2 regions of the Nocardiopsis coralliicola genome follow, and region 2 is predicted to be linked to the other one. Evidence: predicted binding sites of a transcription regulator. Region 2 holds the regulator's gene; the other holds the start of a gene.

Region 1 (10,864 bases), on a different contig from region 2:
ACCCCCGTGCGGTCGGCCGACTCCGGCGTGTGCCGCGGCCGGCCCAGGTAGCCGGTGAGGTCGTCGGCGCCCACCGCGGCGGGCAGCGGCGCGTCCTGCCGTGTCTGCTGCGCCTCCTGCGCTGCGATCTTCCGCAGCACGCGGGCGATGCTCCGCTCCAGTCCGCGCACGCCCGCCTCGCGGGTGTACTCCGAGGCGAGCCGGTGCAGCGCCGCGTCGTCGAAGGAGACCTCCGACTCGGCCAGGCCCGCCTTCTCCAACTGCCGCGGGAGCAGGTGGTCGCGGGCGATGGAGACCTTCTCGTCCTCGGTGTAGCCGTCCAGCTCGACCAGCTCCATCCGGTCCAGCAGCGGGCCGGGGATGGTGTCCAGCGCGTTGGCGGTGGCGAGGAAGACCACGTCGGACAGGTCGAGGTCGACCTCCAGGTAGTGGTCGCGGAAGGTGTGGTTCTGCGCCGGGTCGAGGACCTCGAGCAGTGCCGACGTCGGGTCGCCGCGGAAGTCGGCTCCGACCTTGTCGATCTCGTCCAGGAGCACGACCGGGTTCATCGAGCCGGACTCCTTGATCGCCCGGACGATGCGGCCCGGCATGGCGCCGACGTAGGTGCGCCGGTGCCCGCGGATCTCCGCCTCGTCGCGGACGCCGCCGAGGGCGACCCGGGTGAACTCGCGGCCCATCGCGCGGGCCACGGACTCGCCGAGCGAGGTCTTGCCGACGCCGGGCGGGCCGACCAGGGCGAGCACGGCGCCGCTGCGGCGGCCGCCGATCACGCCGAGACCGCGCTCCTCGCGCCGCTTGCGCACCGCGAGGTACTCGGTGATGCGGTCCTTGACGTCGCTGAGCCCGGTGTGGTCGGCGTCCAGGACGCCGCGGGCGCCGGAGACGTCGTAGGCGTCCTCGCTGCGCACGTTCCACGGCATGGCGAGGACGGTGTCCAGCCAGGTGCGGATCCAGCCCGACTCGGGCGAGGAGTCGCCGGCCCGCTCCAGCTTGTCCACCTCGGCCAGCGCGGCCTCGCGGACGTGGTCGGGCAGTTCGGCGCCCTCGACGCGGGAGCGGTAGTCGTCCTCCTCGCTGCCGGGCTTGCCGTCGAGCTCGTTGAGCTCCTTGCGGATCGCGTCCATCTGGCGGCGGAGCAGGAACTCCCGCTGCTGCTTGTCGACGCCCTCCTGGACGTCCTTCTCGATGGTCTCGGCGACGTCGAGTTCGGCGAGGTACTCGCGGGTCCACTCGATCAGCAGGCGCAGCCGTTCGGCGACGTCGCCGCTCTCCAGCAGCTGGAGCTTCTGCGCGGTGGTGAGGAACGGCGAGTAGCCGCCGCGGTCGGCGAGCGCCGCGGGGTCCTCGGTCTGCTGGATGGAGTCGACCATCTGCCAGGCGCCGCGCTTCTGCAGGAAGGTCGCCGCGAGGCCGCGGTACTCCTTGGCCAGCTCGGTGACCTTGCCGGGGTACCCGCCCTCGGGGGCGGGCTCGGCGCGGATGTCCACCGAGACCCAGAGCGCCGCGCCGGGGCCGGTGGTGCCGGCGCCGACGCGGGCGCGGTCGGTCCCGCGCAGCACCGCGGCCGGCTCGCCCTGCGGCGTGCGGCCGACCTGCTCGACCGTTGCGACGGTGCCCGCCGCCGCGTGGGACCCGTCGATGCGCGGCACGATCAGCACGCGCGGCTTGGATGCGGACCGCCCACCGGGCGCTTCCCCGCCGCGCGCCGCGGACTGCGCGGCCTCCACGGCGGACCGGATCTCCGAATCGGACAGGTCCACGGGAACGACCATGCCCGGAAGTACGACGTCGTCGTCGAGAGCAAGGACCGGCAGGGTGGTACCGGACTGCGCGTCAGTCATCGAACCCTCCATGGTTGAGTCACTAACACTCAATAAAGAAGAGCCTCTGTTTGTTCCCCTCCCCGTGTTCGCTGTGAGCGATCGCGGGCCGGGAGGGCGGAATCCGGCTCATCGCGGGGGATCCGGACCCGCCGGACCGAACGGGCGGCCGACCGCCAGGGGCGCCGCTGCGGGCGCCGTGCGCCGGACAACAGCGCCGCGGCGCCGCGTGTTCCCGTGCGACGGGCGCCGCCCCGAGGACCGCCTGGTCGCCGCGCCGCAGCGGGGATGCGGTGCCGATGCGGCCGGAGTGGCGCATGGGGCCTTCGCGCCGGAAGACGCCCCCTGCGCTTGCAGTGGCGCTCTGTGACCGAACCGATGCCGAGCGCGCCGCAAGTGGCCCTGGACATCGCCGCGCCCGCCGGATTCCATCGGTGCACCGGTCTATACCACCGGCCTAGCTGGAGGTGCGTGCGCATGGATCCCTCGCTGCCCCGCCGGTCCCCCCGGCGCGCTCCGCACGGCCCGCCCGGGGCTGGGACACCGTCCCGGGCGCTGCGCGCCGCGGCGCTCGCGCTGCCGCTCGCGGTGGCGGTGCCCGGCTGCGCCTACCTGTCCGGCGAGCAGACCGGCGGCGCGGATCCCGACTCGGCCGCCTGCGAGCCGTACCGGCAGTGGCAGGACATCGGCGGCACCGTCGAGGTGTACTCCTCCATCCGCGACGACGAGGGCGAGAAGCTGCAGCAGGCGTGGTCGGATTTCGCGGACTGCACCGGGATCACCGTGAACTACGAGGGCACCGGCGAGTTCGAGGCGCAGATCCAGGTGAAGGTGGACGGCGGCAACGCCCCCGACGTCGGGATCTTCCCGCAGCCCGGCCTGCTGGCCCGGTTCGTCGAGTCGGGCGACGCCCTGCCGCTGCCGGACGGCGCCGCCGAGTCGGTGCGGGAAGGCTGGACCGAGGACTGGCAGTCCTATGTGGAGCACGGCGGCGACCTGTACGGCATCCCGCAGGCCGCCAACGTGAAGTCGCTGGTCTGGTACTCGCCGGAGGTCTTCGCCGAGCACGGCTACGAGGTCCCGGAGACCTGGGACGCGATGGTCGAGCAGTCGGAGCAGATGGCGGAGGACGGCATCGTGCCCTGGTGCGCCGGCATCGAGTCGGGCGAGGCGACCGGCTGGCCGGCCACCGACTGGCTGGAGAACGCGGTCCTGCAGGAGCACGGCCCCGACGTCTACGACCAGTGGGTCGACCACGAGATCCCGTTCGACGACCCGCAGATCGCCGCGTCGCTGGAGCGGGTCGACGGCATCCTGCGCAACCCCGACTTCGTCAACGGCGGCCACGGCGACGTCCAGTCGATCGCCACCGTCCCGCAGGGCGACGCCGGCCTTCCGGTGCTGGACGCCGAGTGCGGCCAGTACATGATGGGGTCCTTCTACGCCGCCAACTGGCCCGAGGACACCGAGATCGCCGAGGACGGGCAGGTCTACACCTACAGCATGCCGCCGATCGACCCCGAGGTCGGCACGCCCGTCGTCGGCGGCGGGGAGTTCGCCGCCGCCTTCGCCGACCGGCCCGAGGTGGTCGCGTTCCAGGAGTACCTGGCCACCGCCGACTTCGCGAACAGCCGGGCCGAACTGGGCCGCTGGTTCTCCGCGCACCGGGATCAGGACCTCGACCTGCTGGAGAACCCGGTCGACCGGATGTCGGCGGAACTGCTGCGCGAAGAGGACACCGTGTTCCGCTGGGACGGCGCCGACTCGATGCCGGCGGCGGTCGGCGCCGGCACCTTCTGGCGCGGGATGACCGACTGGATCAACGGCAAGGACTCCGGGGACGTCCTCACCTACATCGAGGAGTCCTGGGACGACTGAGTCCGGGCGCGGGAGGCCGGCCGGGGAGCACCGTCCGGCGCCCGCTCCCCGCGCACGCCGCCCGGTGTGCGCCCGCCCTCCGGCCAGCCGCACCCGGCCGGGGTGCAGACACCGCTGAGGAAGGAGGGGCCGGTGGGGTTCACCGTCACTGACGAGCTGCCGAAACTGCTGTGGCTGGTGATCGCCGTCGCCGCGTTCCTCGCCGCCGTCGGCGCCGTGCTCCTCATCGTCGACCGCGGCCCGCGCACCCGCCGCGAGTGGTGGCAGGCGGCCTGCTTCCTCGGCCCGGCGGTGGTGCTCCTGCTGGTCGGGCTCGTCTACCCGGTGTTCCGCACGGTCGCCCTGTCGTTCATGGACGGCCCCGGCGAGGCGTGGGTGGGGTTCAGCAACTACGTCTGGATGTTCACCCGGCCGGAGATCCTGATCGTCCTGCGGAACACCCTGCTGTGGGTGCTGTTCGCCCCGGTCCTGGCGACCGCGACCGGTCTCGTCTACGCGGTGCTGGTGGACCGCTCCCGCTACGAGGCGGTCGCCAAGTCGCTGCTGTTCATGCCGATGGCGATCTCCTTCGTCGGCGCCAGCATCATCTGGAAGTTCGTCTACGCGCACCGCCCCGCGGGCTCCGACCAGATCGGGCTGCTCAACGCGGTGTGGACGGCGTTCGGCGGCCAGCCACGGCAGTGGATCCTGGACGCGCCGCTCAACACGCTGCTGCTGATCGTCGTGCTGGTCTGGATCCAGGCCGGGTTCGCGCTGGTCATCCAGTCGGCGGCGATCAAGGCGATCCCGACCGACATCGTGGAGGCGGCGCGCATCGACGGGGTCTCCGCCTGGCAGCTGTTCTGGCGGGTGACGCTGCCGATGATCTGGCCGACGGTCACGGTCGTGCTGATCACCATCTCGGTGCAGACGCTGAAGATCTTCGACATCGTCCGGACGATGACCGGCGGCCAGTTCGGCACGTCGGTGATCGCCAACGAGATGTACAGCCAGGCGTTCCGCTACGGCGAGGTCGGGCAGGGATCAGCACTGGCCGTGATCCTGTTCGTACTGGTCGTGCCGCTGGTGTTGATCCAGATCCGCAAAACCCGGCGCTCCAGGGAGGCGGCATGACCAGCACCGGCAGCGCGGGCGCGGACCGCGGGGCACCGCAGTCGAGCGCGGGCCGGGTGCGCCGCCGGCTCAGCGGCGCGGGCGGCAGCGCCGCGGCGATCGCCATCGCGCTGCTGTGGACGGTGCCGACGGCGGGCCTGCTCGTCTCCTCGCTGCGGCCCGAAGACCAGATCAAGACGACCGGCTGGTGGACGTTCTTCGGCGCGCCCGAGCTGACCCTGCGCAACTACGCCGACGTGCTCTTCGGGTCCTCCGCGGACGGGCGGCTGGCCAGCTACTTCGTGAACTCCTTCGTCATCGCGGTACCGACGATGGTGTTCGTGGTGCTGCTGGCCGCGCTGGCGGCGTACGCGGTGGCCTGGATCGACTTTCCCGGCCGGGACTGGGTGTTCATCGGGATCTTCGCCCTGCAGATCGTGCCGATCCAGATGTCGCTGGTGCCGCTGCTGAGCCTGTTCTCCGAGGGGGCGGCGATCGGCGGCGTGCAGGTACTGCCGGCCCTGGACCTGCCGGGGGCGTTCCAGTTCACCACGGTGTGGATCGCGCACACGATGTTCGGCCTGCCGCTCGGCATCTTCCTGATGCACAACTTCGTGGCGGGGCTGCCGCGGAGCATCGTCGAGGCGGCACGGGCAGACGGCGCCGGGCACGGCGTCATCTTCGCGCGGATCGTGCTTCCGCTGACCGTGCCGGCGCTGGTGTCGCTCGCCATCTTCCAGTTCCTGTGGACCTGGAACGACCTGCTGGTGGCGCTGATCTTCGCCGGCGGCAGCGTGGAGGTCGCACCGCTCACCGTGCGCCTGGCCGAGCTGGCGGGCACCCGCGGCACCGAGTGGCAGCGGCTCACCGCGGGCGCCTTCGTCTCCATGATCGTGCCGCTCGCGGTGTTCTTCTCGCTGCAGCGGTACTTCGCCCGCGGGCTGCTGGCCGGCAGCGTGAAGGGGTAAGGACGCCTTCGGTGTGGGGGACGCCCCCCACGCCAGCGCTCCCGAGCGGGGTGACGACCCCCCCACCACCAGCGCTCCCGAGCGGGGTGACGACCCCCCGCACCCCCCGCAACCCGCGCTTGTCTGCCGCTGCTGCCGGGTATTCCGCTCTGTCCTGCAGCCGCTGCCGGGCACCCCGCTCCCGCCCGCCGCCGCTGCCGGGTATTCCGCGCTTGCCGGCCGCTGCTGCGGGGAGGCGGAGGCATGCGGGCTGCTCTACCGCACCAGCCCGGCCCGGTAGGCGATGACGACGAGCTGCGCCCGGTCGCGGGCCTGCAGCTTGACCATGGCGCGGCTGACGTGGGTGCGCGCGGTGGCCGGACTGACGAAGAGGCGCTCGCCGATCTCGGCGTTGGAGAGCCCTTCGCCGACCAGGGCGAGCACCTCCCGCTCGCGCTCGGTGAGTTCGCCGAGGTCGGGCCGCGGCCCGCCGGAGGAGGAGGGGCTGGCGGCGGTGAACGCCGCGATGACCCGGCGGGTCACCGACGGCGACAGCAGCGACCCGCCGTCGGCGGCGGTGCGCACCGCGCGCAGCAGCTCCTCCGGCGGGCTGTCCTTGATCAGGAAGCCGGAAGCGCCGGCGCGCAGCGCGTCGAAGACATACTCGTCGAGCTCGAAGGTGGTGAGCACGACGACGCGGGTGGCGGCCAGCGCGGGGTCGGCGGCGATCTCGCGGAGCGCCTCGATGCCGTTGAGCACCGGCATGCGGACGTCCATCAGCAGCACGTCGGGGTGCTCGCGCCGCACCAGGTCGACGGCTTCGCGGCCGTCGGCGGCCTCGCCGGCCGGCGCGAGGTCGTCCTCTTCTTCAAGGAGCACCCGCAGGCCCATCCGGACGAGCGCCTGGTCGTCGGCGATACCGACGCGCACGGTGCGCGGCGCGCCGTGCGCCGGGCCCTCCGCGGTCACCGGCGCCCCTCCGGAGCCCTCAGCGGGAGCAGGGCGCGGACGGCGAAGCCGCCCTGCGGCCGCGGACCGGCGTGCAGGTTGCCGCCGGCGGCGCGGGCGCGCTCCCGCATCCCCGCGATCCCGCTCCCCTCGGCGGGATGCGCGCCGGGTTCCGGCACGCCGTCGTTCTCGATGTCCACCGCGACCTCCGTCGGTCCGTAGGCGATCCGCACGCGGGCTCCGGCGCCACCGCCATGCCGGACCACGTTGGTGAGCGCCTCCTGCACGATGCGGTAGGCGGCGTGGTCGACGGCTGCGGGCGGCACCGCCGGCTCCCCTTCAGTCTGCACCGCGATGCGCGGCCCGGCGGCCTCGATCCGGGCGGCGAGCGCGGCGACCCGGTCCAGGCCGGGCGGCGGGGCCGAGCCCGCGCCCTCAGCCGGTGCGGCCGCGCCGCCGGCTTCAGCTCCGACCGCAGCACCCTCGGTGGCGGTACCGCGCGGGTCGCCGCCGTCGCGGAACACGGCGAGCGTGGCGCGCAGCTCGTCGAGGGCGTCGCCGCTGGTGGAGCGGATCGCCTCCAGCGATTCGCGGACCCGGTCCGGGCGGCGGTCCAGCACGTGCAGTGCGACACCGGCCTGCATGCTGATCACCGAGAGGCTGTGCCCGACCAGGTCGTGCACCTCGCGGGCGATGCGGAGCCGCTCCTCGGAGGCGGAGCGGCGCAGCTCCAGCTCCCGCTCGCGGCGCGCCGTCACCCGCCGTCCGCGCACCGTGGCGCCGAGCGCGATGGCCGCGGCGAGCAGCGCTACGTAGGGCAGTGCCGCTGCGTAGGCGGCCGGGTCGAACAAGCCGGCGTAGGGGCGGTCGATGTTGGCGGCGACGAGCACCGGCAGCACGGCGGCGGTCCACGGCGCCCAGGCGCGGATCGGCAGCGCGGCTCCCAGCGCGTAGCCGGTCAGCAGCAGCGCCGCCAGGATCGGGCCGTGGATCCCCGTGCCGCCGATGAACACCGCGGTGCCGGCGCAGGCCGCGGCGAACGCGGTGCGCGGGTAGACGCGGCGGACCGCCACCGCCAGCGCCAGCACCGCGATCGCGGCCCACGTCGGCGCACCGACATCGGCCGGCCCGAAGTCGGGCGGGCCGGGCGGGCCGGGCGGGCCGAACCGGTCCGGCTTGCCGGCGCCGGCGAAGCGTGCGGCGAACGAGGCCCCGGCGGCGATCACCAGCGCGAGCGGGACGTCGACGAGGAGCCGGCGGGCCGCGGCGGGTGTCCAGGCGGCACCGGACGCGGCGCGGAGCCGGTCGAGAGCAGTGGTCACCTTCGCGACGGTAGTCCGCGGGGGCGCCCAGCGCATCGGCTCGGGCGCGTAGCGCGCGTCGGCCGAAACGCGTACCCGGACAGACGCGCTCCGGGCGACGCGCGCGACGGCGGCCGGAGCGGAGTGTGGCGGTATGCGGTTCTCCAGCGCAGCGGCGCTGCCGGCCGCAGTCCACCGCCGCCGACCGGAGGAGCCATGTCCTCTGCACTCGCCGCCGCCGTGACCGCGGCACCCGCCTGGGCGGGCCACGGCCCGCCGCCGTTCGCACCCCTGATCGGAGTCGCCATGCTCTGCCTGATCCTGCTCATCGCGCTGCTCGCGTTCCTGGTCCTGCGCTCCCGCGGCCACCGTCCGCCGTGGGCCCGGGGCCCGGCCGCCGACAGCCCCGACGACACGGCCCGCCGGGTGCTCGCCGAGCGCTTCGCCAACGGGGACCTGACCGTCGAGGAGTTCCTGGAGCGCGCGAGCGCGCTCAACTGGGTTCCGGGCCGCGACACCAAGGGCCGGACGTGACCACCGGCCCCGCCTCCCGCTCCGGCTCCGCCCGGGCGCGGGAGGCCGCCCGGGCTCCCGGCCCGGGGCGGCGCGCCGCTGGGCGGCGCCCCCGCTGCGGCAGCGCGTGCCGCCGTTCTGCCGAAGGAGGATTGCGCCATGGACACGACCCCGGCGAGGGCCCGGGCGGCAGGCGCGCCGCCGCGGGCGCTGCCCCGGTTCGGACCGCGGAGCCGCGCCGCCCTGCGCTCGGCGCACGCGGTTGCCGGAGCCGGCTGGGTCGGGGCGCACGCGACCCTGCTGGCGCTGGCCGCGATCGCGCTCGCCGGCCCCGCGGCGGAGCGGGACACCGCGCTCGCCGGAGTCGGACTGTCGGCGGGCGCACTGGTCCTTCCGCTCAGCCTGGCGACCCTGGCCACCGGCCTCGCGCTGTCGCTGGGCACGCACTGGGGGCTGGTCCAGCACTGGTGGGTGGCCGTGAAGCTGGCACTGACGGCCGCCCTGGTGGTCGGCAGCAACCTGAGCATCGGGCCGGCGGTCCGCGCCGCGGGCGCCGACCCGGCCGCGGCCGACGCCGCCACCCGGATCTCGGCCACCGGTGCCCTGGCCGTCTCCTTCACGGTCCTGCTCACGGCGCTGGTGCTGTCCACCGTCAAGCCCTGGGGCCGGACTCCGTGGGCCCGCCGGCCGCGCCGCCTGCCGCGCGCCGCCGCTCGGGGTTGAGCCCGGCCGCGCCCGCGGGGGGCGGCTGTCCGCCCTGCACGCCCTAGCCGTCGGTGCTGGCGGAGAGGTTGCGGACGCTCTGCAGGATCTTGTCGATGCGGCCCTCGGAGAGCGCATCGCCGGTTCCCGCGTCGGCGAAGACGGAGACGGTGCGCAGCTGCCCGTCGCGCTCCTCGTCGACGAAGGCGACGGTGTGCACGACCGCCTTCTCCGGCGCGCACTCGGCCTTGCCCTCCGGCACCGAGATGTCGACGATGGCGCGGTGGCCGGTCAGGTCGTTGGCGGCGAACGCCTCCACCGAGCGCACCTTGTTCGCCGGCGCCGAGCCGTCCTCCTCCGAGTAGCCCAGCTCGGCCCAGCGCTCCGCGACCTTGGGTGCGGACTCCTCGGTGTCGGTGGACTCCAGCACTCCGAAGGAGCCGACGAGGGCGACACTGCCCCAGTCCTCGCACGGCTCGTTCTTGTAGATCGCCGCGCCCTCCAGGACGTAGTCCATGGAGCCGTCCTCGTCCTCGTCGAAGCCGACGGTGGCCTCCCGGCCGGGGACGCGCCAGTCGCTGTAGGGCACCTCGTAGGCGAAGTCGAACTCGGGCACGGTGACCTGGCGCCAGCCGGCGTTGAGCGGCTCGGGGCCGTCGGACGCGGACGCGGACGGGCTCTCCTCCGCGGACGGCGACGCCTCCGGCGAGGCCGACGGCGCTGAGCCGCCCGCCTGCGGTGCGCCACGCAAGGTGTCCGCGACGAGCACGACGGCGATCACGACGGCACCCACCATGACGAGGACGATCGCGGCGATCAGCGTCCGGCTCGCGGCGCTCCCCCGGCGCCGGCCCCCCGGCGGGGGGCCCTGCGGCTGCGGGGGCTGCGGGGGCATTCCGCCTGCGGGCGGCCCGCCGCCCCCCGGGTACCCGCCGCCGTGCTGCGGGCCGTACCCTCCGCCCTGGTAGCTCACTCGTCTGCTCCTCACCGGTGCCGGCGCCCGCGCGGCGCGGGTGTCCGGAATCGTCAGAAGCGAGCCTAGAGGACCGTCGCGGCACACGCGGCTCCCGGGTGGGCCCGCTGCCCGGCCGGTCCCGGCCAGCGCTGCGGCAGGTGGGCCCGGCCGCGGCGCCGGGAGGGCGGGTCAGCCGCCGTGCAGCGCGGTGCGGGCGGTGTCCATCGTCGTCGTGCGGTAGGCGGCGCCGAACAGGCAGACGTGGACCAGGAGCGGGAAGAGCTGGTGCAGGGCGATCCGGCCGCGCCAGCCCGGCGCCAGCGGCGCGGCCTCGTTGTAGGCGTCGCGCACCCGGTCCAGGAAGGGCAGGCCGAACAGCGCCAGCATGGCAAGGTCGCCCTCCCGGTGCCCGCCGTGCGCGGCCGGGTCGATCAGCACGGCCGCGTCGTCGCTCCACATGACGTTGCCGTTCCACAGGTCGCCGTGCACCCGGGCCGGCGGCTCAGGCTCGCCGGCGAGGTCCTCCACTGCGGCCACCACCTTCTCCACGGTGCGCACGTCGCCCGGGGTGAGCGCGCCGCGGTCGGCGGCCCGGCGCAGGAAGGGCTCCAGGCGGCTGCGGGCGTAGAACTCCGCCCAGGAGTCGGCGGGGGTGTTGTCCAGGGGCAGCGGGCCGATGTAGCCGTCCCGGTCCGCGCCGTAGGAGTC
Region 2 (10,864 bases):
AGCCGACCCAGAAGAGGTACTCGGTGCCTTCGGGGAGCTTGTCCTCGACGACCGGAACCTCGAAACCGACCTCGGAGATCCAGTCCATCCGGCGGTCCTCGGCCATGCCCCAGGGGTTGCCCTTGTTCTCCAGGTTCTTCAGGAGCGTGTTGGCCTCGGACGGGAAGTTGGACTCGACCATGACCTGGTAGCGGCGCATGTCGAGGATGTGGTCGATGTGCTCGATGTCGACCGGGCACTGCTCGACGCAGGCGCCGCAGTTGGTGCAGGCCCACAGCTCGTCGGGGTGGATGATCCCGCCCTCCTCCTCGGTGCCGACCAGCGGCTTGCCCAGGAGCGCGAGGACGTCGGTGCCGGAGTGCGACTCGTCCTGCTTCTCGGCGAGGGTCTCCTCGGTGATGCCCTGGAGGAGGTAGGGGGCGGTCTCGTAGGTGTGCTTCTGGAGGTCGAGCACGACCTTCTTCGGCGAGAGCGGCTTGCCGGTGTTCCACGCGGGGCACTGCGACTGGCACCGGCCGCACTCGGTGCAGGTGCTGAAGTCGAGCAGGCCCTTCCAGGTGAAGTCGGTGATCTTGCCGGCGCCGAACGGGTCCTCGTCGGGGTCGGCCTCCTCGAAGTCGAGGGGCTTGGTGCCGGAGGCGTCCATCATCGGCTTGGCGGCGCCGAGCGACGGGGAGCCGTCGGCGTTGCGCTTGAAGTAGATGTTCACCGGAGCGAGGAAGCGGTGCCAGCCGATGCCCATGGTGAGCTTCCAGGCGATCACCACGAAGAACAGGTAGCTGATGATCAGCTTGAACGCGGCGACGAGCGCGATGGCCGGCTCGGCGGTGGCGGCATCGCCGGGCAGCACCTGGCCGAGCGCGGTGGAGATCGGGGTGGCCCAGGCGGGGAAGGGGAAGTCGCCCATGGCGGACTTCAGGCCGCGGATCACGAAGATCGCGATGAGCAGGCCCCACAGGTAGGACTCGACGTAGTACGCGGTCCAGGTCTTGGAGTTGGTGAACCGCGAGTCGCGGCCCTTCCGGTGCGGGCCGTTGAGCAGGCGGTAGACCGTCAGGCCGACGATGCCGACCAGGCTGGTGCCGGCGATGAACTCGATGGCGAGCCCGTAGACCGTCCAGTCGTGGATGAGCGGCAGTGTGAAGTGCGGGTTGAAGACTTCGCCCTGGGCTTCGATCACGGTGAAGACCAGCAGCGGGAACGACACCATCACGAACCAGTGGGCGACGCCGACCCAGCGCCACTTGAGCATCCGCGTGTGCCCGAGCACCTCGATGAGCGTCATGGTGAGCCGTTGTCCGAACGGCCCCTTGCGCTCCGGTTCCACCGCTCGGCCCACACCCACGGTCCGCGTGATCTGGACGATGCCCAGCACGAACGCGGCAAGCGCGACCACGGCGAAGACCGAGGTGATGATGCCCAGAATCAGGTACAGCATCGTCCGTGGCCTCCCATCCTGCGTCGGCGTCCGGCGCGCCACACACCGGACCCCTTGAATGTTACTAGCGAGTAATACCGCGTGGGCTTCCCCCCGCCCGGAGCGCGCTCCGGCGCGCCCGCGGAGCGCGGCGCGGGCACCGCGCGGGCGCCGCACCGGGCACCGCGGGAAACTCCGCCCCCGGCATCATCTCGAACCCCGCGAGTCAAACGTTCGCCCGGGTTCGCCCATGATCCTCGAAACGCCCCGGCCTGCGGGAACAACACTCCACAGTGCAGCGTTGACACCCCATGGAAGCTAACTTGAGTCGATGAGACTCAACTGATTTGACAGAGATCGAGCGGCGAAGCAAACTTACGCTCGTAGCACTCAACCTTGACGGAGGACGAACTCATGGCACGTGCGGTCGGTATCGACCTGGGAACGACGAACTCGGTCGTCTCGGTGCTGGAGGGCGGCGAGCCCACGGTCATCACCAACGCCGAGGGCGCACGGACCACCCCGTCCGTGGTCGCCTTCGCCAAGAACGGCGAGGTCCTGGTCGGCGAGGTCGCCAAGCGCCAGGCCGTCACCAACGTCGACCGGACCATCCGCTCGGTCAAGCGCCACATCGGCACCGACTGGTCCACCGAGATCGACGGCAAGAGCTTCAACCCGCAGCAGATCAGCGCGTTCGTGCTGCAGAAGCTCAAGCGGGACGCCGAGGCCTACCTCGGCGAGGACGTCACCGACGCGGTGATCACCGTCCCGGCCTACTTCAGCGACTCCCAGCGGCAGGCCACCAAGGAGGCCGGCACGATCGCGGGCCTCAACGTCCTCCGCATCATCAACGAGCCCACCTCGGCCGCGCTCGCGTACCACCTCGAGAAGGAGGACGAGGCCACCATCCTCGTCTACGACCTCGGCGGCGGCACGTTCGACGTCTCCCTGCTCGAGGTCGGCGACGGCGTCGTGGAGGTCAAGGCCACCAACGGCGACAACCACCTCGGCGGCGACGACTGGGACCAGGCTGTCGTCGACTGGCTGGTCGAGCGGTTCAAGAACTCGCAGGGCGTCGACCTGTCCAAGGACAAGATGGCGCTGCAGCGGCTGCGCGAGGCCGCGGAGAAGGCCAAGATCGAGCTCTCCAGCTCCAGCGAGTCGCAGATCAACCTGCCCTACATCACGGCGTCGTCCGAGGGCCCGCTGCACCTGGACGAGAAGCTCACCCGGGCCGAGTTCCAGCGACTCACCGCCGACCTGCTCGAGCGCACCAAGGCGCCGTTCAACCAGGTCATCAAGGACGCCGGCATCGGCGTCGACAAGATCGACCACGTGGTCATGGTCGGCGGCTCCACCCGCATGCCCGCGGTGGTCGAGCTGGTCAAGGAGCAGACCGGCGGCAAGGACCCGAACAAGGGCGTCAACCCCGACGAGGTCGTCGCCATCGGCGCCGCGCTGCAGGCCGGTGTCCTCAAGGGCGAGGTGAAGGACGTCCTGCTGCTGGACGTCACCCCGCTGTCCCTCGGCATCGAGACCAAGGGCGGCGTGTTCACCAAGCTCATCGAGAAGAACACCACGATCCCGACCAAGCGCTCGGAGATCTTCACGACGGCCGACGACAACCAGCCGTCCGTGCAGATCCAGGTCTACCAGGGCGAGCGGGAGATCGCGCAGTACAACAAGAAGCTCGGTGTCTTCGACCTGACCGGCATCGCGCCCGCACCGCGCGGCGTGCCGCAGATCGAGGTCGCCTTCGACATCGACGCCAACGGCATCGTGAACGTCACCGCGAAGGACCTCGGCACCGGCAAGGAGCAGTCGGTCACGATCTCCGGCGGCTCGGCGATGTCCAAGGACGACATCGACAAGATGGTCCGCGAGGCCGAGGAGTACGCCGAGGAGGACCGCAAGCGCCGCGAAGAGGCCGAGGTCCGCAACAACGCCGAGTCGCTCGTCTACCAGACCGAGAAGGTCATCAAGGACAACGAGGACAAGATCCCGGCGGACGTCAAGTCCGAGACCGAGGGCGCCGTGGGCGAGCTGAAGCAGGCGCTCGAGGGCTCCGACATCGAGGCCATCCGCGCGGCGAGCGAGAAGGTCGCTCTGGCCAGCCAGAAGATCGGCTCCGCCATCTACGGCCAGCAGGGCGACGCCGCAGGCGGCGCCGGTGCCGAGGCCGGTGCGGACACCGGCGCGGGGGCCCAGGAGGACGACGTGGTCGACGCCGAGATCGTCGACGAGGAGAACGGCAAGCGCGACGGCGCCTGACGCGGTCCCTACCCAGCGAGAAGGAGGTGCGGCGGATGGCGCCGCCGGAGAACGACAACGGCGAAGGCCCGGTGATCCGCGACAAGCGGCGGGTCGACCCGGAGACAGGCGAGCTGCGCACCCCCGAGGGTGAGGGGGCCTCCGAGGCGCCCGCAGCGGACGCCGGCGCCCCCGAGGCCGCCGAGGGGGCCGAAGGGGCCGAGGAGCCGTCCTTCGGAGACGAGGTCCTGGCCGCACTGGCGTCCGACGACCGCGTCAACGAGCTCACGGCCGACCTGAAGCGGCTGCAGGCGGAGTACGCCAACTACCGCAAGCGGGTCGACCGCGACCGGGAGTCCGTCAAGGAGCAGGCGCGCGCCCAGGTGCTGGGCGAGCTCCTGCCGATCCTGGACGACATCGGCCGCGCCCGGGACCACGAGGAGCTCACCGGCGGTTTCAAGTCCGTCGGCGAGGGCCTCGAGGCCCTGGTGGGCCGGCTCGGGCTGCGCTCCTACGGCGCGCAGGGCGACGAGTTCGACCCCACCGTGCACGAGGCGCTGACCTTCGTGCCGCAGCCGGGAGCCGACTCGGCCACCGTGATCGAGGTGTTCCAGCCGGGGTACCTCATCGGTGAGCGGGTGCTCCGCCCGGCACGGGTCGTCGTCGGCGGCCCCGCCGACGAGGAGGACGGCGCCCCCGCGGCAGCCGCCCCGGAGGGCTCGGAGTCCGACCCGGACGGCGGCGGTGCGGACGCAGAGGGTTCGTCCCCCTCCGCCGGTGGCAAGGACGAGTAGGACCGGTCCGCCCCGGGCGCACACCGCGCCCGGGGCGGACGGACACCTGCGGCCGCGGCGGCCGCGGCAGGGCACACGCGAGGCGGGAGAAGGCACACGTCGATGAGCACTAAGGACTACCTCGAGAAGGACTACTACAAGGTCCTCGGGGTCCAGAAGTCGGCGTCGCAGGACGAGATCAAGTCCGCCTACCGCAAGCTGGCCCGCGCCAACCACCCCGACGCCAACAAGGGCGATGAGCAGGCCGAAGAGCGCTTCAAGGAGATCTCCGAGGCCTACAGCGTCCTCTCGGACGAGCAGCGCCGCAAGGAGTACGACGACGCGCGCTCCATGTTCGGCGCCTCCTACCGGCCGGGCGGGGGCTCCGGCGCGGGCGGATTCGACCTCGGCGACCTGTTCGGCGGGGCCGGCGGCGCCGGGACCGGCGGCAGCGGAGGCAGCGGCGGCGGTGAGCGGCTGAGCGACCTGTTCGGCGGCCTCTTCGGCGGCCGGGGCCGGTCGGCCACCACCGCGCGGCGCGGCGCCGACGTCGAGACCGAGACCACGCTGTCGTTCCGCGAGGCGGCCGAGGGAGTGACCCGGTCGTTCACGCTGAGCACCGAGACGGCGTGTCCCACCTGCAAGGGCAGCGGGGCCAAGCCCGGAACCGCCCCGCGGGTGTGCCCGAAGTGCTCCGGCACCGGGCACGAGAACACCAATCTGGGGGGCTTCTCCCTCTCCGAACCGTGCAGCGAGTGCAAGGGCCGCGGTCTCGTCACCGACGACCCCTGCCCCACCTGCCACGGCAGCGGCCGGGGGAAGAGCAGCAAGAAGATCTCGACCCGCATCCCGGCCGGCGTGACGGACGGGCAGCGGATCCGGATCGCCGGCAAGGGAGCGCCGGGTGAGAACGGGGGCCCGGCAGGCGACCTCTATGTGGTGGTGCACGTGCAAGGACACCCCGTTTTCGGCAAGAACGGCGACAACGTGACGATCACCGTGCCGGTGACCTTCCCCGAGGCCGTCCTGGGCGCTGACGTCCGGGTTCCGACCGTGGAAGGCCTGCCGGTCACGGTGAAGATCCCGCCGGGTACACCGTCGGGGCGCACCCTGCGGGTGCGCGGGAAGGGCTCCCGGCGGCGCGACGGCACGCTCGCCGACCTGCTTGTCACCGTGGAGGTGCAGGTCCCGGGCCACCTGAGCGATCAGGCCCGGGAGGCGCTGGAGAAGTACCGCGCCGCAACCTCCGACCAGGACCCGCGCAGCGGCCTGGAGGCGCGGGCCAAGGGGGTGTGAGCGCGATGAACCGCGGTATGGGCGGAATCGGCGACGACGTGCCGGTCTACGTGATCTCCGTGGCCGCCGAACTCTCCGGCCTGCACCCCCAGACACTGCGGCAGTACGACCGGCTGGGGCTGGTCAGCCCCGGCCGGTCGTCGGGCCGCGGCCGCCGGTACTCGATGCGCGACATCCAGCTGCTCCGCGAGGTGCAGCGGCTCTCCCAGGAGGAGGGCATCAACCTCGCCGGGATCAAGCGGATCCTGGAGCTGCGGCACGAAGTGGAGGAGCTCCGCGACGCGGTGTTCCACCTGCACAACGAGCTGGAGTCGGCGCGCGCCGCAGTCGCCCGCCGCGGCGAGGCGGTGCGGCGCCCCTCCGGCGGCGAGCTGATCCCGGTGCGCCGCACCCGGGTCGCCGTCTTCAACGTCGCCGAGCCGCCGCAGCCCGGGCAGCCCGGACCTGCGAGCGGGCCGGGTTCTCCGGGTCCGCAGGGGCAGGCCGACCGCCGGGAGGACGAGGAGGGCGGACGCCGGCAGGGCTCGTGACCGGCGCGGCGCGCTACCGCGCGGCCGGAGGGAGCAGAGCGATACGCACGGAGGGGGCAGCAGACAGATGAGCGAGCAACTCACCACGAAGAGCCGAGAGGCGTTCAACGAAGCGGTCACCCGCGCCACCGCGGACGGCGCGCCGCAGGTCGAGCCGGTGTATCTGCTCGCCGCACTGCTGGAGCAGGGCGAGGGCATCATCCGGCCGCTGCTCCGCGAGATCGGCGCTGACCCGGACGCGCTGGCGGACGAGACCGAGCAGGCCATCGGCGCGCTGCCGAAGGCGAGCGGCTCCACCGTCAGTACACCGAACGCGTCCCGCCAGCTGATCGTCGCGCGGCGCACCGCCGGGCAGCGCGCCCAGGAGATGGGCGACGACTTCATCTCCGGCGAGCACCTGCTCATCGCCCTCGCGGTGGACGGCGGAGCAGCAGCGCGCATCCTGACCGGCGCCGGCGCAACCGCCGACGCGCTCACCGAGGCCGTGGGCCGCGTCCGCGGCTCGGCCAAGGTCACCTCGGAGAACCCGGAGGACACCTTCAAGGCCCTGGAGAAGTTCGGCATCGACCTGACGGCGCAGGCCGAGTCGGGCGCGCTCGACCCGGTGATCGGCCGGGACACCGAGATCCGCCGCGTGGTGCAGGTGCTGTCCCGCCGCACGAAGAACAATCCGGTGCTGATCGGCGAGCCCGGCGTCGGCAAGACCGCCGTCGTCGAGGGACTGGCGCAGCGCATCGTCGCCAACGACGTGCCGGAGTCGCTGCGCGGCAAGCGCCTGATCGCGCTCGACCTGTCCGCGATGGTGGCCGGTGCGAAGTACCGCGGCGAGTTCGAGGAGCGGCTGAAGGCCGTCCTCACCGAGATCAGGGACTCCGACGGCCAGATCATCACGTTCATCGACGAGCTGCACACGATGGTGGGCGCCGGCGCGGCCGAGGGCTCGATGGACGCCGGGAACATGCTCAAGCCGATGCTCGCCCGCGGCGAGCTGCGGATGGTCGGCGCCACCACGCTGGACGAGTACCGGGAGCGGATCGAGAAGGACGCCGCGCTGGAGCGGCGCTTCCAGCAGGTGCTGGTGGGCGAGCCGTCGGCAGAGGACACGGTGGCGATCCTGCGCGGCCTGAAGGGCCGTTACGAGGCGCACCACAAGGTGCAGATCTCCGACTCGGCCCTGGTCGCGGCGGCGACGCTGTCCGACCGCTACATCACCGCCCGGTTCCTGCCGGACAAGGCGATCGACCTGGTCGACGAGGCGGCGTCCCGGCTGCGGATGGAGATCGACTCCAGCCCGGTCGAGATCGACGAGCTGAAGCGGACCGTGGACCGGCTGACCATGGAGAAGATGGCGCTGGAGCGGGACACCTCGGCCGGCGCCGAGGAGCGGCTGCAGGAGCTGAGCCGGACGCTGGCCGACCGGCAGGAGGAGCTGAACGCACTCGTCGCCCGCTGGGACGAGGAGAAGGCGGGCCTGAACGCCGTCGGCGAGCTCAAGGGCCACCTGGACGACCTGCGCACGCAGGCGGAGCGGGCCCAGCGCGAGGGCGACTTCACCGAGGCGTCCCGGCTGATGTACGGCGAGATCCCCAAGGTCGAGGCGGAGCTGGAGGAGGCCGCCGCGGCCGAGGAGGAGCGCGCCGCGGGCGCCGAGAGCCCGGAGCCGGACGCGATGATCAAGGACCAGGTCGGCGCGGACGACGTCGCCGAGGTGGTGGGGTCGTGGACCGGTATCCCGGTGGGCCGGCTGCTGGAGGGCGAGACCGCCAAGCTGCTGCGCATGGAGGAGGAGCTCGGCGAGCGCATCATCGGCCAGAAGCCGGCGGTGCAGGCGGTGTCGGACGCGGTGCGGCGGGCCCGGGCGGGCATCGCCGACCCGGACCGGCCGACCGGCTCGTTCCTCTTCCTCGGCCCGACCGGTGTCGGCAAGACGGAGCTGGCGAAGGCGCTGGCGGAGCTGCTCTTCGACGACGAGCGGGCGATCGTGCGGATCGACATGAGCGAGTACTCCGAGAAGCACTCGGTGGCCCGGCTCGTCGGCGCGCCGCCCGGATACGTCGGCTACGAGGAGGGCGGCCAGCTCACCGAGGCCGTCCGTCGGCGCCCCTACACCGTGATCCTGCTGGACGAGGTGGAGAAGGCGCACCCCGAGGTGTTCGACATCCTGCTGCAGGTGCTGGACGACGGGCGCCTCACCGACGGCCAGGGCCGGCACGTGGACTTCCGGAACACGCTGCTGATCCTCACCTCGAACCTGGGATCGCAGTTCCTCGTCGAGGCGCCGGGGACCGAGGACGCCCGGACGAAGGTCATGCAGGTCGTGCAGAGCACGTTCAAGCCGGAGTTCCTGAACCGGCTGGACGACCTGATCATGTTCGACCCGCTGTCCAGCGAGGACCTGACCGGGATCGTCGACCTGCAGGTCGACCATCTGGGCACCCGCCTCGCCGACCGCAGGCTCACCCTGGAGGTGACCTCCGACGCCCGCAAGTGGCTGGCGCTGACCGGCTACGACCCGGCCTACGGCGCCCGCCCGCTCCGCCGCCTGGTCCAGTCCGCGATCGGTGATCCGCTCGCCAAGGAACTGCTCTCGGGCCGGTTGCAGGGGGGCGACACCGTGGTCGTCGACGTCGACCGCGACGCCGACCGGCTCACCGTGGCCCCGGCCCGCGACCGCGCCCCGGCCTGAACCGCCGGCCGGAGCAGCCGGAGAACAGGAAGGGCCGCCTGCGGAGGGACTCCTCCGCAGGCGGCCCTTTGCGCTGCCGCCGGTCACCGGCCCCGATCCGGCCCCGGCGGCGCGTACAGCAGCGCGAGGTGCTCCTCCGGCGCCTCCGCGAGCACCGCGCCGGCCCTTCCGGCGGCGGTGCGCCGGGCACCATCCGCCCGTAGGAGGCGCAGACCGCCCCGATCGTGTCGGGGCCGGTGCCGCGGACGGGGCTACCTGCGGGCCGGTCGTGGCCGGCTCGGCCGCTGGCGAGGGGTCCGGCGCGCCGAAGTGCGCCTTCAGCTGAGCGTGCAGGCCTGCGGCGTCGACCGCGTGGAAGGCCACCGCCCCCTCGGGCGGCGGTGCGTCGATAACCTGGCCGCTCCCCCATCCGCGGCAGAGGAGTCCCCATGCACGAGCTTCCGACCGAGCGGCTGGTCCTGCGGGGCTGGAAGGAGAGCGACCGGGAGCCGTTTGCGGAGCTGGGTGCCGACCCGGAGGTGATGCGGCACTTCCCGGCGGCGCTGTCGCGGGAGCAGAGCGACGCGGCGGTCGACCGGTGGCAGGCGGGGCTGGACGAGCGCGGGTGGGGCGTGTGGGCCGTGGAGGGGCCCGGCGGCGTGTTCGCCGGGGCCGTCGGGCTTGCGCCGCTACGGTTCGAGGCGCACTTCGCGCCGGGCGTGGAGATCCTGTGGCGGCTCGCGCGCAGCGCCTGGGGCCGCGGGTACGCCACCGAGGCCGCGTCGGCGGTGCTCGGCTTCGCCGCCGCGCACCTCGGGCCGGGCACGCCGTACGGGCTGGAGGAGGTCGTCTCGTTCACGGTTCCCGCCAACCGCCGCTCTCGGGCCGTCATGGAGCGCATCGGCATGGTGCACGACTCCGGCGGCGGCTTCGACCATCCGCGCCTGCCGGAGGGGCATCCGCTGCGCCGGCACGTCCTCTACCGGGTACCGCTCGCCGGCCGCGGGTGACCGGCGCAGGCGGGATCGGCGCAGATCGGGAATTCCCGGAAGTCCGTCCACAGGCTGTGGACGCCCGCACCCGCTGCTGTTCTGCCCGCCGCAGAACGGGCCCCGGGGCATGGCCGGCGGCCGGGCGGCGCGGCTATCGTCCGAAGGAGGACCTGAGCAGCCGACCGCGGAGGCACCCATGGCGGAGAGCAGACTGCACGCCGTTCCCGAGCCGCCGGCCGCGCGGGAGGAACCCGCCGCGCCGGCGTTCGGGTTCGGCATGGACGGTCCCGCCGGCCCTCCGGCAGCGCGCACCGCGCCCGCTGCCTCTGCCGGGGCGCCTGACGGCGAGGCGCAGGACGACGGGCCGCTGCTGCGCGACGTGATCGGCGCGCTGCTGCGCCGCACCCGGCAGGGACAGGGCCGCACGCTGAAAGAGGTCGCGGACGCCGCCCAGGTCTCGCTGCCGTACCTGTCGGAGGTGGAGCGCGGCCGCAAGGAGCCCTCCTCGGAGGTGCTGGCCGCGATCCGCCGCGCGCTCGGCCTGAGCATGATCGACCTGGTCGGCGGGGTGCACATGGACCTCGCGGCGGCCGAGGTGCTGCCCGCGTCGCCGGGCCGCACCGCATCGCTGCCCGGCGGGCCCACCGCGCTCCTGCTGGCCGCCTGACCGCCCCTGCGCCTGCCGGGAATCCCGCTCCGCCGGCCGCGGTGCTTGCGGGCTGGGAACGGCGGCCCCTGCCAGGGCGCCGCCCCGCCGGATCCCGGCGGGGCGGCGCCGGCGCGGTGTTCAGGCGGCGCGGGTGAGGCTGCGGGCGTCGACCAGGCCGTCGACGATGCCGTACTCCTTCGCCTCCTCCGCGGTGAGGATGAGGTCCCGGTCGGTGTCGGCGCGCAGCCGCTCCGTGCTCTGGCCGGTGTGGCGGGCCAGGATCCCCTCGATC

Evidence for each region. The regulator HspR, encoded in region 2, represses chaperone genes until heat shock. The targets are predictions, from matches to a motif close to ANTTGAGTCNNNNNGACTCAANT.
Region 1: a site for HspR is predicted at 1,854-1,876, ahead of lon (endopeptidase La). Genes of this name have one in related genera too.

Annotation. Positions count from the first base shown of each region.
Region 1 is NZ_BAAGXT010000046.1:13,518-24,381, reverse strand. It holds gene lon (endopeptidase La) at 1-1,841, opposite strand, end outside; gene ACYVGT_RS23540 (ABC transporter substrate-binding protein) at 2,298-3,698, shown strand; gene ACYVGT_RS23535 (carbohydrate ABC transporter permease) at 3,831-4,811, shown strand; gene ACYVGT_RS23530 (carbohydrate ABC transporter permease) at 4,808-5,758, shown strand; gene ACYVGT_RS23525 (response regulator transcription factor) at 6,014-6,706, opposite strand; gene ACYVGT_RS23520 (sensor histidine kinase) at 6,703-8,007, opposite strand; gene ACYVGT_RS23515 (SHOCT domain-containing protein) at 8,203-8,520, shown strand; gene ACYVGT_RS23510 (hypothetical protein) at 8,659-9,222, shown strand; gene ACYVGT_RS23505 (hypothetical protein) at 9,266-9,997, opposite strand; gene ACYVGT_RS23500 (fructosamine kinase family protein) at 10,346-10,864, opposite strand, start outside.
Region 2 is NZ_BAAGXT010000006.1:99,466-110,329, reverse strand. It holds gene ACYVGT_RS07185 ((Fe-S)-binding protein) at 1-1,438, opposite strand, end outside; gene dnaK (molecular chaperone DnaK) at 1,832-3,688, shown strand; gene grpE (nucleotide exchange factor GrpE) at 3,724-4,461, shown strand; gene dnaJ (molecular chaperone DnaJ) at 4,564-5,736, shown strand; gene ACYVGT_RS07165 (heat shock protein transcriptional repressor HspR) at 5,742-6,266, shown strand; gene clpB (ATP-dependent chaperone ClpB) at 6,334-8,952, shown strand; gene ACYVGT_RS07155 (GNAT family N-acetyltransferase) at 9,381-9,941, shown strand; gene ACYVGT_RS07150 (helix-turn-helix domain-containing protein) at 10,120-10,590, shown strand; gene ACYVGT_RS07145 (ATP-dependent Clp protease proteolytic subunit) at 10,711-10,864, opposite strand, start outside.